2 regions of the Kitasatospora sp. NPDC004531 genome follow, and region 1 is predicted to be linked to the other one. Evidence: riboswitches for the same ligand, from Rfam matches in the RefSeq annotation. Region 1 holds a riboswitch; the other holds the start of a gene.
What was found. A riboswitch is a leader RNA that binds a small molecule or an ion and turns the genes downstream of it on or off. The one in region 1 is predicted to bind glycine.
Positions count from the first base shown of each region.

Region 2: linked by a shared signal. The riboswitch ahead of gcvT (glycine cleavage system aminomethyltransferase GcvT) and the one ahead of gcvP (aminomethyl-transferring glycine dehydrogenase) in region 1 are both predicted to bind glycine.

Region 1 covers NZ_JBSGDD010000024.1:63,624-69,388, reverse strand. The annotation lists gene ACWEMJ_RS13235 (MFS transporter) at 1-546, opposite strand, end outside; gene ACWEMJ_RS13230 (PRC and DUF2382 domain-containing protein) at 704-1,711, opposite strand; glycine riboswitch at 1,899-2,004, shown strand; glycine riboswitch at 2,006-2,133, shown strand; gene gcvP (aminomethyl-transferring glycine dehydrogenase) at 2,223-5,093, shown strand; gene ACWEMJ_RS13220 (DUF1844 domain-containing protein) at 5,224-5,598, opposite strand.
Region 2 covers NZ_JBSGDD010000143.1:3,026-8,790, reverse strand. The annotation lists gene ACWEMJ_RS32305 (ABC transporter substrate-binding protein) at 1-363, opposite strand, end outside; gene ACWEMJ_RS32300 (ABC transporter permease) at 392-1,390, opposite strand; gene ACWEMJ_RS32295 (enhanced serine sensitivity protein SseB C-terminal domain-containing protein) at 1,936-2,760, opposite strand; gene ACWEMJ_RS32290 (enhanced serine sensitivity protein SseB) at 2,879-3,646, opposite strand; glycine riboswitch at 3,785-3,889, shown strand; gene gcvT (glycine cleavage system aminomethyltransferase GcvT) at 4,040-5,158, shown strand; gene gcvH (glycine cleavage system protein GcvH) at 5,261-5,635, shown strand; gene ACWEMJ_RS32275 (serine hydroxymethyltransferase) at 5,651-5,765, shown strand, end outside.

The DNA of each region.
Region 1 (5,765 bases):
CAGGCCGATGGCCAGGCCCATCCAGAAGATCGACTTGTAGTCCCACTGCTCCAGCAGCAGGCCGGTGGCGACCAGGCCGAGGCCGGAGCCGACGCCCATCGAGGCGGAGATCGCGGCGACGCCGGCGGTGACCTTCTGCCTGGGCAGTTCGTCGCGCACGATGCTGATCGCCAGCGGCAGCACGCCGCCGCCCGCGCCCTGCAGGACCCGGGCGACGACCAGCAGGCCGAAGGAGTGGGTGCAGACCGCGAGGCCGGAGCCGAGCACCAGGCCGGCCAGCGAGACCAGCAGCATCGGCTTGCGGCCGCGCAGGTCGCCGAAGCGGCCCAGCAGCGGGGTGAGGACCGCCGCGGAGAGCAGGTTGGCGGTCATCAGCCAGGTGATGTCGGAGCCCGAGACGTTCAGCTTCACGGCCAGGCTCGGAAGGATCGGGACGACTGCGGTCTGCACCACGCTGAAGGCCAGCATGGCGAGGATCAGCGCGGGCAGGACCCGGGCGCTGGTGGGCTTGTCGGCCGTGGCGGTGGGCTGTGGTGCCTCACTCACGGGAATCCTCCGGGTTGCTTCATATGGCGATAGTGCATGAACTGAAGTAACGATGGGGGGAGATGCTTCAGGCTGTCAAATATCTAATGGTTAAACTTTGGCAAAGGCGAAGGCCCCGGCCCGCCGAGGCGGACCGGGGCCGGAAGTTGGCGTTGCGTCAGACCGGAGACGCCGCCGGGGACTGCGGCTGCGCGTTCCACGACCGCCGCTGCGTCTCCTGGTCGGTGTCGCTCGTCGCGCCGTGCACCTCCACCTGCTCGCGGCGCAGCTCCTCGCGGATCACCTGCTCCTCGGTGTACCGCTCCACCACCAGCCGCACCCGCTCCACCGGGGCCAGGTACTTGCGGACCACCGGGCGCTCCTCGCGCAGCGTGACCTCCTCGACGGCCTCGGCGATCTCCTGGTCGCTCAGCGAGGCCCGCTCGGCGTCCGAGATCGGGATGCGCTCCACCCGCACCCGCTCGCGCACCAGCGGGACCCGGCGCTCCACGGCCTCGGTGGTCACGTACTTGCGCAGCCGGGTGGTGCCGACGGTGTGCCACTCGGTGCTGATGTCCAGGCGCTCCTCGCGGCAGGTGAGCTCGACCGGGGCGGCGGGCTTGTGCCGGTCCGCCCGCCCGGCCGGCTCGGCGGGACGGGCGGCGGGCCGCTCGGGGATCGGCCTCGGGGGCGTGAAGCCGGCCGGCGCGGGAGCCGGGCCCTGCACCGGCGCCGGAGCGGGCGCGGGGGCCGGGGCGGGTTCGGGGGAGGAGGCGAGGTCGCCGAAGTCGCGGTCGGCGACCTTCTCCGAGTACTCCTTGGCGGCCGGGGCGGGCGGCGGCGCGGGGGCGAACCGGAGCGGCCGGTCGGCGCCCGCCGTGTCCAGCCCGTAGTACCGGTACAGCTCCAACTCCTGCTCCGGGGACAGGTGCTGGCCCACCCCGAAGTCCGGGGACTCCTTGATCAGCGACTTGTCGTACGGGACGTGCAGCTCGTCGCCGGAGAACTCGCTGGTGGTCAGCGGGACGAAGGCGTCCCGGCCGAAGATGCCCGTCCGGACGGCCGCCCACTCCGGTTCCCCGGTGGCGTCGTCCAGGTAGACCTCGTCGACCGTGCCGATCTTGTCACCGTTCCGGTCGACCGCCTTGTGTCCGATCAGGTCGCGCGGATCGATTTCGGTCTGCACCCTGTCCTCCAGCTGCTGCTCCTGCAGGACCCGTCCGGGGAGCGGTCGGAGGAGCGTGCCGGGCCGCTATTCCACACCAAAAGGCACGTAACGGACGGTGTCATTCCGAATGCCTCCGTCCGGGGCGGATCACACCGCCGTACCGGTGATCGTCAAGCCCGGCGCTGGTACCCTGGGCGGCGACCGCCGAGCCCGCTCGGGAGAGTCCCGGACCGCTGATCAAGCGGGTTGCGGGACGCCGAAGGAGCAACCCCTCCCCGGAATCTCTCAGGCATCCGTACCGAGAGGGCCAGGTCACTCTGGAAAGCAGGGCAGGACCGTCGGCACCGAAGCCCTCGGACGCTGCCCTCGCCGACGGTGCAAGCCGACCGGGGCACCACCCCGGGCGCGCGAAGCTCTCAGGTACCGATGACAGAGGGGGAGGCTGACGGGTTCGTGCGCCCCGACGCTCCCACAGCGGCCGGCCGGCGTGCGTACCACCGCCGGTCCGCGACCAGGAGGCCCGACCCCCATGAACGCCCAGCCGACGCTCACCGCGCTTGAGCAGGCCAGCCCCTTCGAGCACCGCCACATCGGCCCCGACAGCGACGCCCAGCAGAAGATGCTGGCCCAGGTCGGCTACAGCACGCTGGACGAACTGTCCGACGCCGCTGTGCCGGACGCCATCCGCAGCCTCACCGCGCTCGGCCTGCCCGCCGGCCGCAGCGAGGCCCAGGTGCTCGCCGAACTGCGCGAGCTGGCCGGCCGCAACCAGGTCCTCACCTCGATGATCGGCCTCGGCTACTACGGCACCTTCACCCCGCCGGTCATCCTGCGCAACGTCCTCGAGAACCCCGCCTGGTACACCGCGTACACCCCGTACCAGCCGGAGATCTCCCAGGGCCGCCTGGAAGCCCTGCTCAACTTCCAGACCATGGTCTCCGACCTGACCGGCCTGGCCACCTCCGGCTCCTCGCTGCTCGACGAGGGCACCGCGGCCGCCGAGGCGATGGCCCTCGCCCGGCGCGTCACCAAGGTCAAGGGCGGCGTCTTCCTGGTCGACGCCGACACCCTGCCGCAGACCCTCGCCGTGATCCAGACCCGCGCCGAGCCGACCGGCGTCGAGGTCGTCACCGCCGACCTGTCCAACGGCATCCCGGCCGAGATCGCCGAGCGCGGCGTGTTCGGCGTGCTGCTCCAGTACCCCGGCGCGTCCGGCGCCGTCCGCGAGATCAAGCCCGTCATCGAGCAGGCCCACCAGCTCGGCGCGATCGTCGCCGTCGCCGCCGACCTGCTCGCCCTCACCCTGCTGCGCTCGCCCGGCGAGCTCGGCGCCGACATCGCCTGCGGCACCTCGCAGCGCTTCGGCGTCCCGATGGGCTTCGGCGGCCCGCACGCCGGCTACCTCGCCGTGCGCGCCGAGTACGCCCGCAACCTGCCCGGCCGCCTGGTCGGCGTCTCCGTCGACGCCGACGGCAACCGCGCCTACCGCCTCGCCCTGCAGACCCGCGAGCAGCACATCCGCCGCGAGAAGGCCACCTCCAACATCTGCACCGCGCAGGTGCTGCTCGCCGTGATGGCCTCCATGTACGCCGTCTACCACGGCCCCGACGGCCTCGCCGACATCGCCCGCCGCACCCACCGCTACGCCGCCGCGCTCGCCTCCGGCCTGCGCGCGGGCGGCGTCGAGCTCGCCCACGAGGCGTTCTTCGACACCGTGACGGCCGTGGTGCCGGGCCGCGCCGACGAGATCGTCGCCGCCGCGCTGGCCGGCGGCGTCAACGTGCACCGGGTGGACGGCGACCGGGTTTCGGTTTCCTGCGACGAGACGACCACCCGTGAGCACCTGGCGGCCGTGTTCGCCGCGTTCGGGGTCTCCGCGGAGATCGCCGAGGACGCCGATGCGCTGCCGGCCGCTGCGCTGCGCGAGGACGAGTACCTCACCCACCCGGTGTTCCACAGCCACCGCTCCGAGACCGCGATGCTGCGCTACCTGCGCCGCCTCTCGGACCGCGACTACGCGCTCGACCGCGGCATGATCCCGCTGGGCTCCTGCACCATGAAGCTCAACGCGACCACCGAGATGGAGCCGATCACCTGGCCCGAGTTCGGGCAGCTGCACCCGTTCGCGCCGGTCGACCAGGCCGCCGGGTTCCTGACCCTGATCCGCGAGCTGGAGCAGCAGCTGGTCGAGGTCACCGGGTACGACGCGGTGTCGATCCAGCCGAACGCGGGCTCGCAGGGCGAGCTGGCCGGTCTGCTGGCGGTGCGTGCCTACCACCGGGCGAACGGCGACACCCAGCGCGACGTCTGCCTGATCCCGTCGTCCGCGCACGGCACCAACGCGGCCTCGGCGGCGATGGCCGGCATGCGGGTCGTCGTGGTCAAGACGCTGGCCGACGGCGACGTCGACGTCGAGGACCTGAAGGCGAAGATCGAGCAGCACCGCGAGCAGCTCGCCGTGCTGATGGTCACCTACCCGTCGACCCACGGCGTGTTCGAGACCCAGATCACCGACATCTGCGCCCTCGTCCACGAGGCCGGCGGCCAGGTGTACGTCGACGGCGCCAACCTGAACGCGCTGGTCGGCCTCGCCAAGCCCGGCAAGTTCGGCGCGGACGTCTCGCACCTGAACCTGCACAAGACCTTCTGCATCCCGCACGGCGGCGGCGGCCCCGGCGTCGGCCCGGTCGCGGTGCGCGCGCACCTCGCGCCGTACCTGCCGAACCACCCGCTGCAGGCCGAGGCCGGCCCCGCGACCGGCGTCGGCCCGATCTCGGCCGCGCCGTGGGGCTCGGCGGCGATCCTGCCGATCTCCTGGGCGTACGTCCGCCTGATGGGCGGCGAGGGCCTCAAGCGCGCCACCCAGGTGGCCGTGCTGAACGCCAACTACATCGCCAAGCGGCTCGCCCCGCACTTCCCGGTGCTGTACACCGGCCCCGGCGGGCTGGTCGCGCACGAGTGCATCATCGACCTGCGGCCGCTCAGCAAGGAGACCGGCGTCAGCGTCGACGACATCGCCAAGCGGCTCATCGACTACGGGTTCCACGCGCCGACGATGTCGTTCCCGGTGGCCGGCACGCTGATGATCGAGCCGACCGAGTCCGAGGACCTGCACGAGATCGACCGGTTCTGCGCGGCGATGATCGCTATCCGCGGGGAGATCGAGAAGGTCGGCGCGGGCGAGTGGGCGGCGGACGACAACCCGCTGCACAACGCCCCGCACACGGCGGCGATGCTGGCGGGGGAGTGGGCGCACCCCTACACCCGCGAGGAGGCCGTCTTCCCGGCGGGCGTCAACCCGGCGGACAAGTACTGGCCGGCGGTGCGGCGCATCGACGGCGCGTACGGCGACCGGAACCTGGTGTGCTCGTGCCCGCCGCTCAGTGAGTACGACGCGTAGTCGCTGACGCCGAAGCCGCCCGTCGGGGAAGTTTCCCGGCGGGCGGCTTCGGTGTGTGTGTGGGCGCAAGCGAGGAGGAAGGCGAAGGCGCCTCCGGCAGGGGTGCGGGAGGCGCCTCGGGTGGGGCGGGTCAGGAGTAGACGGGGCCCGTGAACTTCTCGCCGGGGCCGGAGCCGGGGGCGTCGGGGACGAGGGAGGCTTCGCGGAAGGCGAGCTGGAGGGAGCGGAGGCCGTCGCGGAGGGGGGCGGCGTGGAAGTTGGAGATCTCGGGGGCTCCGGCGGTGACCAGGCCGGCCAGGGCGGTGATCAGCTTGCGGGCCTCGTCGAGGTCCTTGTCGGCCTCGCCGCCCTCGGCCAGGCCGCACTTGACGGCGGCGGCGCTCATCAGGTGGACGGCGACGGTGGTGATCACCTCGACGGCGGGGACCTCGGCGATGTCGCGGGTCAGGTCGTCGAAACCGAGGGCCTGGTCGGACTCGGGCGAGTGGTCGGGCTGGCTGGTCAAGGTGTCACTCCGGGATGCTGGTGCGAAAGCGCAGTACAAAGGGAGCGTACAAGGCGGGTGGTGGCGGACCGGAATACCGGTCGGCCTCGGAACGCTGGTATGCTTCGAGACTGACCGGCCAGGAATCCGATTCGGATGCCAGGCCAGCAAGTGGAGGCTCCACCTCA
Region 2 (5,765 bases), on a different contig from region 1:
GGTCTTGCCGTCCGCGGAGATCTCCGGCTTGGCGGTGGCCAGGTCGGGGACCAGGTTCAGGCCCGCCTTGCCCGGCTTGCCGTCGAAGGCCAGCAGGGTGCGGGTGTAGAAGCGCTCGTAGTTCCACACCGAGGCGTAGTACGCGCGAGCGGGGTCGAGCGAGTCCACGTCGGTGGTGGTCCACATGTTGAGCGTCCCGCCCTTCTTGTCGGACGGGTTCACCACCTTGTCGACCGCCGCGTTGAAGCCGGCACCGGTGGTGTTGTCGCCGTTGCCCTCTTCCTTGCCGCCGCCGCAGGCAGAGACGGTGAGCGCGAGGGTGGCCGCGAGGGCGGCGACCGCGAGCGTCCTGTTTCGCTTCATGGGTTGGGAAACCTCCAGAGTCGCGGGCTCAGTTGCCCTTGGGGTCGAGCGCGTCGCGCAGGCCGTCACCGAAGAGGTTGAAGGCGAGCACGGTGATGAAGATGGCGAGGCCGGGAACGACCATGTACGTGGGGTCCGCCTCGTAGATCCGGACCGCGTCGGAGAGCATCTGCCCCCAGGAGGCGGTGGGCGGGCGGACACCGGCCCCGAGGAAGCTGAGCGCCGCCTCGTTGAGGATGTTGGTGGGGATGATCAGGGTCGCGTAGACCAGGATCGGCGCCACCAGGTTGGGCAGCAGTTCGCGGAACAGGATGTGGGTCCGGCCGGCGCCGAGGCTGCGGGCCGCGTCCACGAACTCCCGTTCGCGCAGGGACATGGCCTGGCCTCTGACGATGCGTCCGATGTAGGGCCAGCCGAAGAATCCGATGACGAAGACCAGGATCATCGGGCGCAGCCACTCGTCCGGAATGCCGAACGCCGAGGTGGGCATCACCGACACCAGCGCGATGCTGAACAGCAGCTGCGGGAAGGCCAGCAGGATGTCCATGATCCGGCTGATGAACGCGTCCACCCAGCCGCCGAAGTAGCCGGCCATGACGCCCATGACCACGCCGATGCAGACCGACAGCACGGCGGCGCCGAGCGCCACCAGCATCGAGATCCGCGCACCGTAGAGGATGCGGGAGAACACGTCACGGCCGAAGGTGGGGTCGACGCCCAGCAGGAAGTCGCTGCTCATACCTCCGAACGCGCCCTTGGGCAGGCCGAGATCAGGGTTGATCTGGTCGGCGTGCGGCTCGTTCGGCGGGTGTCCGAACAGCGAGGTGAGCACCGGCGCGAAGATCGCCGCCAGCACCAGCAGGATCACCACGGCACCGCCGGCCAGCGCGACCTTGTCGCGCTTGAGGCGGTCCCAGGCGATCCGGCCCGGCGAGCGTCCCTCGATCTTCTTGGCCGGCTCGGAGATTGACGCGCCGTCAGGCTGCGCGCCGGCCGGCGGACCCGAGGTCTCGGTGGGTGTGGTCATGAGTCAGTTCGTTCCCCTCGCCGACGGTGGCCGGCCCACGGAGTCGCGTTTGGTGCGGAAGGCAGAGCGGTTGCGGTGGTGCCGGGTGCCGATGCGGCGGTGCAGAAGTGCGTTTGGCAAGCAGGGCGTTGCGGGGTGGTGCCGTGGACGCCGGGAGGATTGCCCCGGCGCGCATGGTGCTGCCGCACGGAGATGCGCATCGTGCGGTTCATGCTGTGGCGGCGGCGCGTTCACCTTCGTGAGGATCGTCCCGCGCTCCGCATTGGGCAGCACTCTCTGTCATGGGATGTACCCGACGGAAGACCCTCATGACGAAGGATGCCTAACTGTGATCTGCTCGCATGCACAACCGTTGCGCTGGCATATCGCTCTTCACACAGGGGTCACACGGACGTCAAGGGGCACATTGACGACACCCCGCCAGTGGCGGGGAAACGCCAGGTGGCACGGTTGGCGCCGCGCGTAGAACCGGGAACGGCGAAAAACCCCCGCCCGCCTCCACGGAGGCGCGTACGGGGGCTTTGTGGCGGTTCGTCAGGAAACGGTCAGCGGGCCGGATATCCGGGCCACTGCGGCTGCGGCCAGCCCGGCGCGGGCCCGGTCGGCGGTTGCGCTGCGTAACCGAAACCGGTCGGGTAGGGGCCGGGCGCGCCCTGCCGGTCGAAGAACGGGCGGGCGTTCGCGCACAGCCACATCACCACCGGGTCGAACTCGTCGGCCATCAGCACGGTGGAGACGGCCGGCCCCTCGGGGGCCTGCGCGGCGGCCCGCTGGACCAGCGCGCGGGCGGCCTCCACGGCCGGCGGCGAGGCGTCGTACAGGTCCAGGCCGATCGCCAAGTAGGGCTCGCCGAGCACGGGTTGGACCCAGGCCCGCCACAGCGCGCGCAACGGGCGCACCTCGGCGGCCTGTTGGTCCAGCACGGTGAAGAACTGCGGTGCCTGCACGGCCGGTTCGGAGATCCGCAGCGGCCCGGCCGGCACCCGGTCCAGGCCGACGGCGATCCGGCGCAGATCGGCCCAGGGCACGCCGACGCCGCCGCCCGGGCGGTGCGGATCCAGCCACAGGCCCCAGCGCGAGCGGTAGAGCGAACCGGCGATCTCCGGCCCGGACACCACCTCGTGGCCGCGCGTCCAGCCGCTGGAGGCCAGCTGCCCCGGGGAGGTCACGCAGGGCGCGTAGCCGTGCCCGCCGACGTCCATGTTCCCGTACTGGGCGTCCGGGCTGCCCGGGCTGCCGTGCCACAGCAGCATCCAGACCTGCCCGCCCGCGAGGGCGCGCAGCAACCCCTCGTACGCCTCCCAGCGCTCCGGTGCGACCGTTGCGAGGGCGCGCTCGATCGCGCCCGGGTCGCCGGCTGCTCCCGTCACGTCGCCGCCCTCTTTCTCGACTTCCCTCGTCCGCCGTCCACCGCGCTCCGGTGGGCCGGGGCAACCCTATGGGGCGCGCCCGACAGCCGTCATGCCGCCGTACCGGATCCCCGCGGATTCACGGCCGCGTCCAGAAGGGCTGTACCCGCCCCAGCAGCCAGTCCACCACCGGGTCCGCGACCAGGTCGAGCAGCACCAGGTGGACGCCCCAGCTCGGCGGCGCGGTTCCGAGCGCCCGGCCGAGCGCCAGGTTGACGTCGCCGGGGTCGGCGGGCGCCGCCGGGTCCAGCTGGACGCCGATGTACAGCAGCGTCGACTCGCCCTCCACCCGGGCCAGCGCCCGACGGGCCGTCAACACACCCGGCAGCGCCGCGAGTTCACCGGTGGCGGCGGCCAGGAAGGCGTACGGCTCCTGGTGCGGCTCGGGCTCCTTGAGCGCCACCCGGGCACCCTCGGTGACGCCCTGCGCCTCCCACTGCTCGCCGCGCGGCCCGCGCCGCAGCTCCCCGACGCCCTCCGGCGGCACCGGGATGCCCACCTGCGCCTCCGGGTTGACCGCGACGCCGACGCCCAGCGGCAGGCCCCGGGCGAACTCCCACATCGGGGCGATCGCGAACGGGATGCCGGGCGCGTGCTGCAGGTACACCTCCTGCGAGCTGTACACCGGCACGTAGGGCGCGCCCGCCAGCTCCAGCGTCGGCAGGTCGAGCTCGCCGGACTGTGGATCGGCGCCGGACGGCAGCGGGATCCACACCTGACTGCGCGCCAGCACCTCGATCACCCGGGGCGTCGCCCCCGGATCGCCCAGCGCAGCCACCAGCACCTGCTCCAGCTCGTTGGCCGGCCAGCTCCCGCTCTCCGGAACCTGACCCAGCGGGAACCCCATCTCGCCCCTCCACACTCACGGTTGCGATCAGGTTAGCGGCGCGGGCGGACGCCCGGGCCGAACTGTGACCCGTCCCCACTCCCACCAGCGGCTCCCGGCGTGCCATGATGGGCCCGCCCAAACTTCATACCGGCCGCTCGAACCCGCGCGGGAGAGCCGGAACGACCGTCACCCGGTCGCGACCGGCGCCGAAGGAGCAAGTCCTCCCCGGAATCTCTCAGGCCCCCCTACCGCCCGGGCGAGGCAGATCTGGAAAGTGGACACGGCCCTGCCGTGCGCCCACCCACGGTGCAAACCGCCATCCTGTCCGGGATGCGGTGAAGCTCTCAGGTTCGACGACAGACGGGGAGATTCGCCCCAGCCTGCCCGTTTCCAGATCCCGGGAGTCCTGTCGTGTCCCTCCGCCTGACCGCGCTCGACGCGCTGCACCGCTCGCTCGGCGCCACCATGACCGACTTCGCGGGCTGGGACATGCCGCTGCGCTACGGCAGCGAGCGCGAGGAGCACCTCGCCGTCCGCACCAAGGCCGGCCTGTTCGACCTGTCGCACATGGGCGAGATCACCGTCTCCGGCCCGCAGGCCGGCGAACTGCTCGACCACGCGCTGGTCGGCTTCATCTCCGCGCTCGGCGTGCTGCGCGCCCGCTACACCATGATCTGCCGCGAGGACGGCGGCATCCTGGACGACCTGATCGTCTACCGCACCGCGGAGGACGAGTACCTGGTGGTCGCCAACGCCTCCAACGCCCAGGTGGTGCTGGACGCCCTGACCGAGCGCGCCGCCGGCTTCGACGCCGTCGTCCGCGACGACCGCGACGCCTACGCGCTGCTCGCCGTCCAGGGCCCGGAGGCGAACGGCATCCTGGCCAAGCTGACCGACGCCGACCTGCCCGGCCTCAAGTACTACGCGCTGCTGCCCGCCACCGTGGCCGGCCGCCAGGTCTGGCTGGCCCGCACCGGCTACACCGGCGAGGACGGCTTCGAGATCTTCTGCGCCCCCGCCGACGCCGAGCACCTGTGGACCGAGCTGACCGCGGCCGGCACCGCCGAGGGCCTGGTCCCGTGCGGCCTGTCCTGCCGCGACACGCTGCGCCTGGAGGCCGGCATGCCGCTGTACGGGCACGAGCTGTCCACCGAGCTGACCCCGTTCGACGCCGGCCTGGGCCGGGTGGTGCGCTTCGACAAGACCACCAACGACGGCGCTTTCGTCGGCCGCAAGGCGCTGGAGGAGGCCGCCGCCGCAGCCGAGGCCAACCCCCCGCGCAAGCTGGTCGGCCTGGTCTCCGAGGGCCGCCGCGTCCCGCGCGCCGAGTACGCGGTGGTGGACGCCGAGGGCGCCGTGATCGGCCGGATCACCTCCGGTTCGCCGTCCCCGACCCTGGGCAAGCCGATCGCCATCGCGTACGTGGACGCCGCGCACGCCGAGCCGGGCACCACCGTCGCGGTGGACGTGCGCGGCAAGGCCGAGCCGGTCCAGGTCGTCGCGCTGCCGTTCTACAAGCGCGCCCGCTGACCCTCCGTCGGCCCTTCACCTGCTGTCCGAGCAGCTCTTTCCGGTACGTCCGCCCAGCGGACGGCCGTGCCCTCCCCTCTTGCGATCCTGGAGAATGACGTCATGAGCAACCCCACGCACCTGCAGTACACCAAGGAGCACGAGTGGCTGACCGCCGCCGTGGACGGGGTGTCGACGGTCGGCATCACCGCGCACGCGGCCGACGCCCTCGGCGACATCGTCTACGTCCAGCTCCCCGCGGTGGGTGACACCGTCACCGCCGGTGAGACCTGTGGCGAGCTCGAGTCCACCAAGTCGGTCAGCGACCTCTTCTCCCCCGCCACCGGCGAGGTCACCGAGGTCAACCAGGAGGTCATCGACGACCCGGCCCTGGTCAACTCGGAGCCCTTCGAGGGCGGTTGGCTGTTCAAGGTCCGGGTCGAGGCGACCGACGAGCTGCTCGACGCCGACGGCTACACCGCCTTCACCGGCGCCTGACCGGGAGACCCCCTCATGACGGTTCTCAACCAGTCCCTCCACGCGCTCGACCCGGAGATCGCCGCCGCGGTCGACGCCGAGCTGCACCGCCAGCAGACCACCCTGGAAATGATCGCCTCCGAGAACTTCG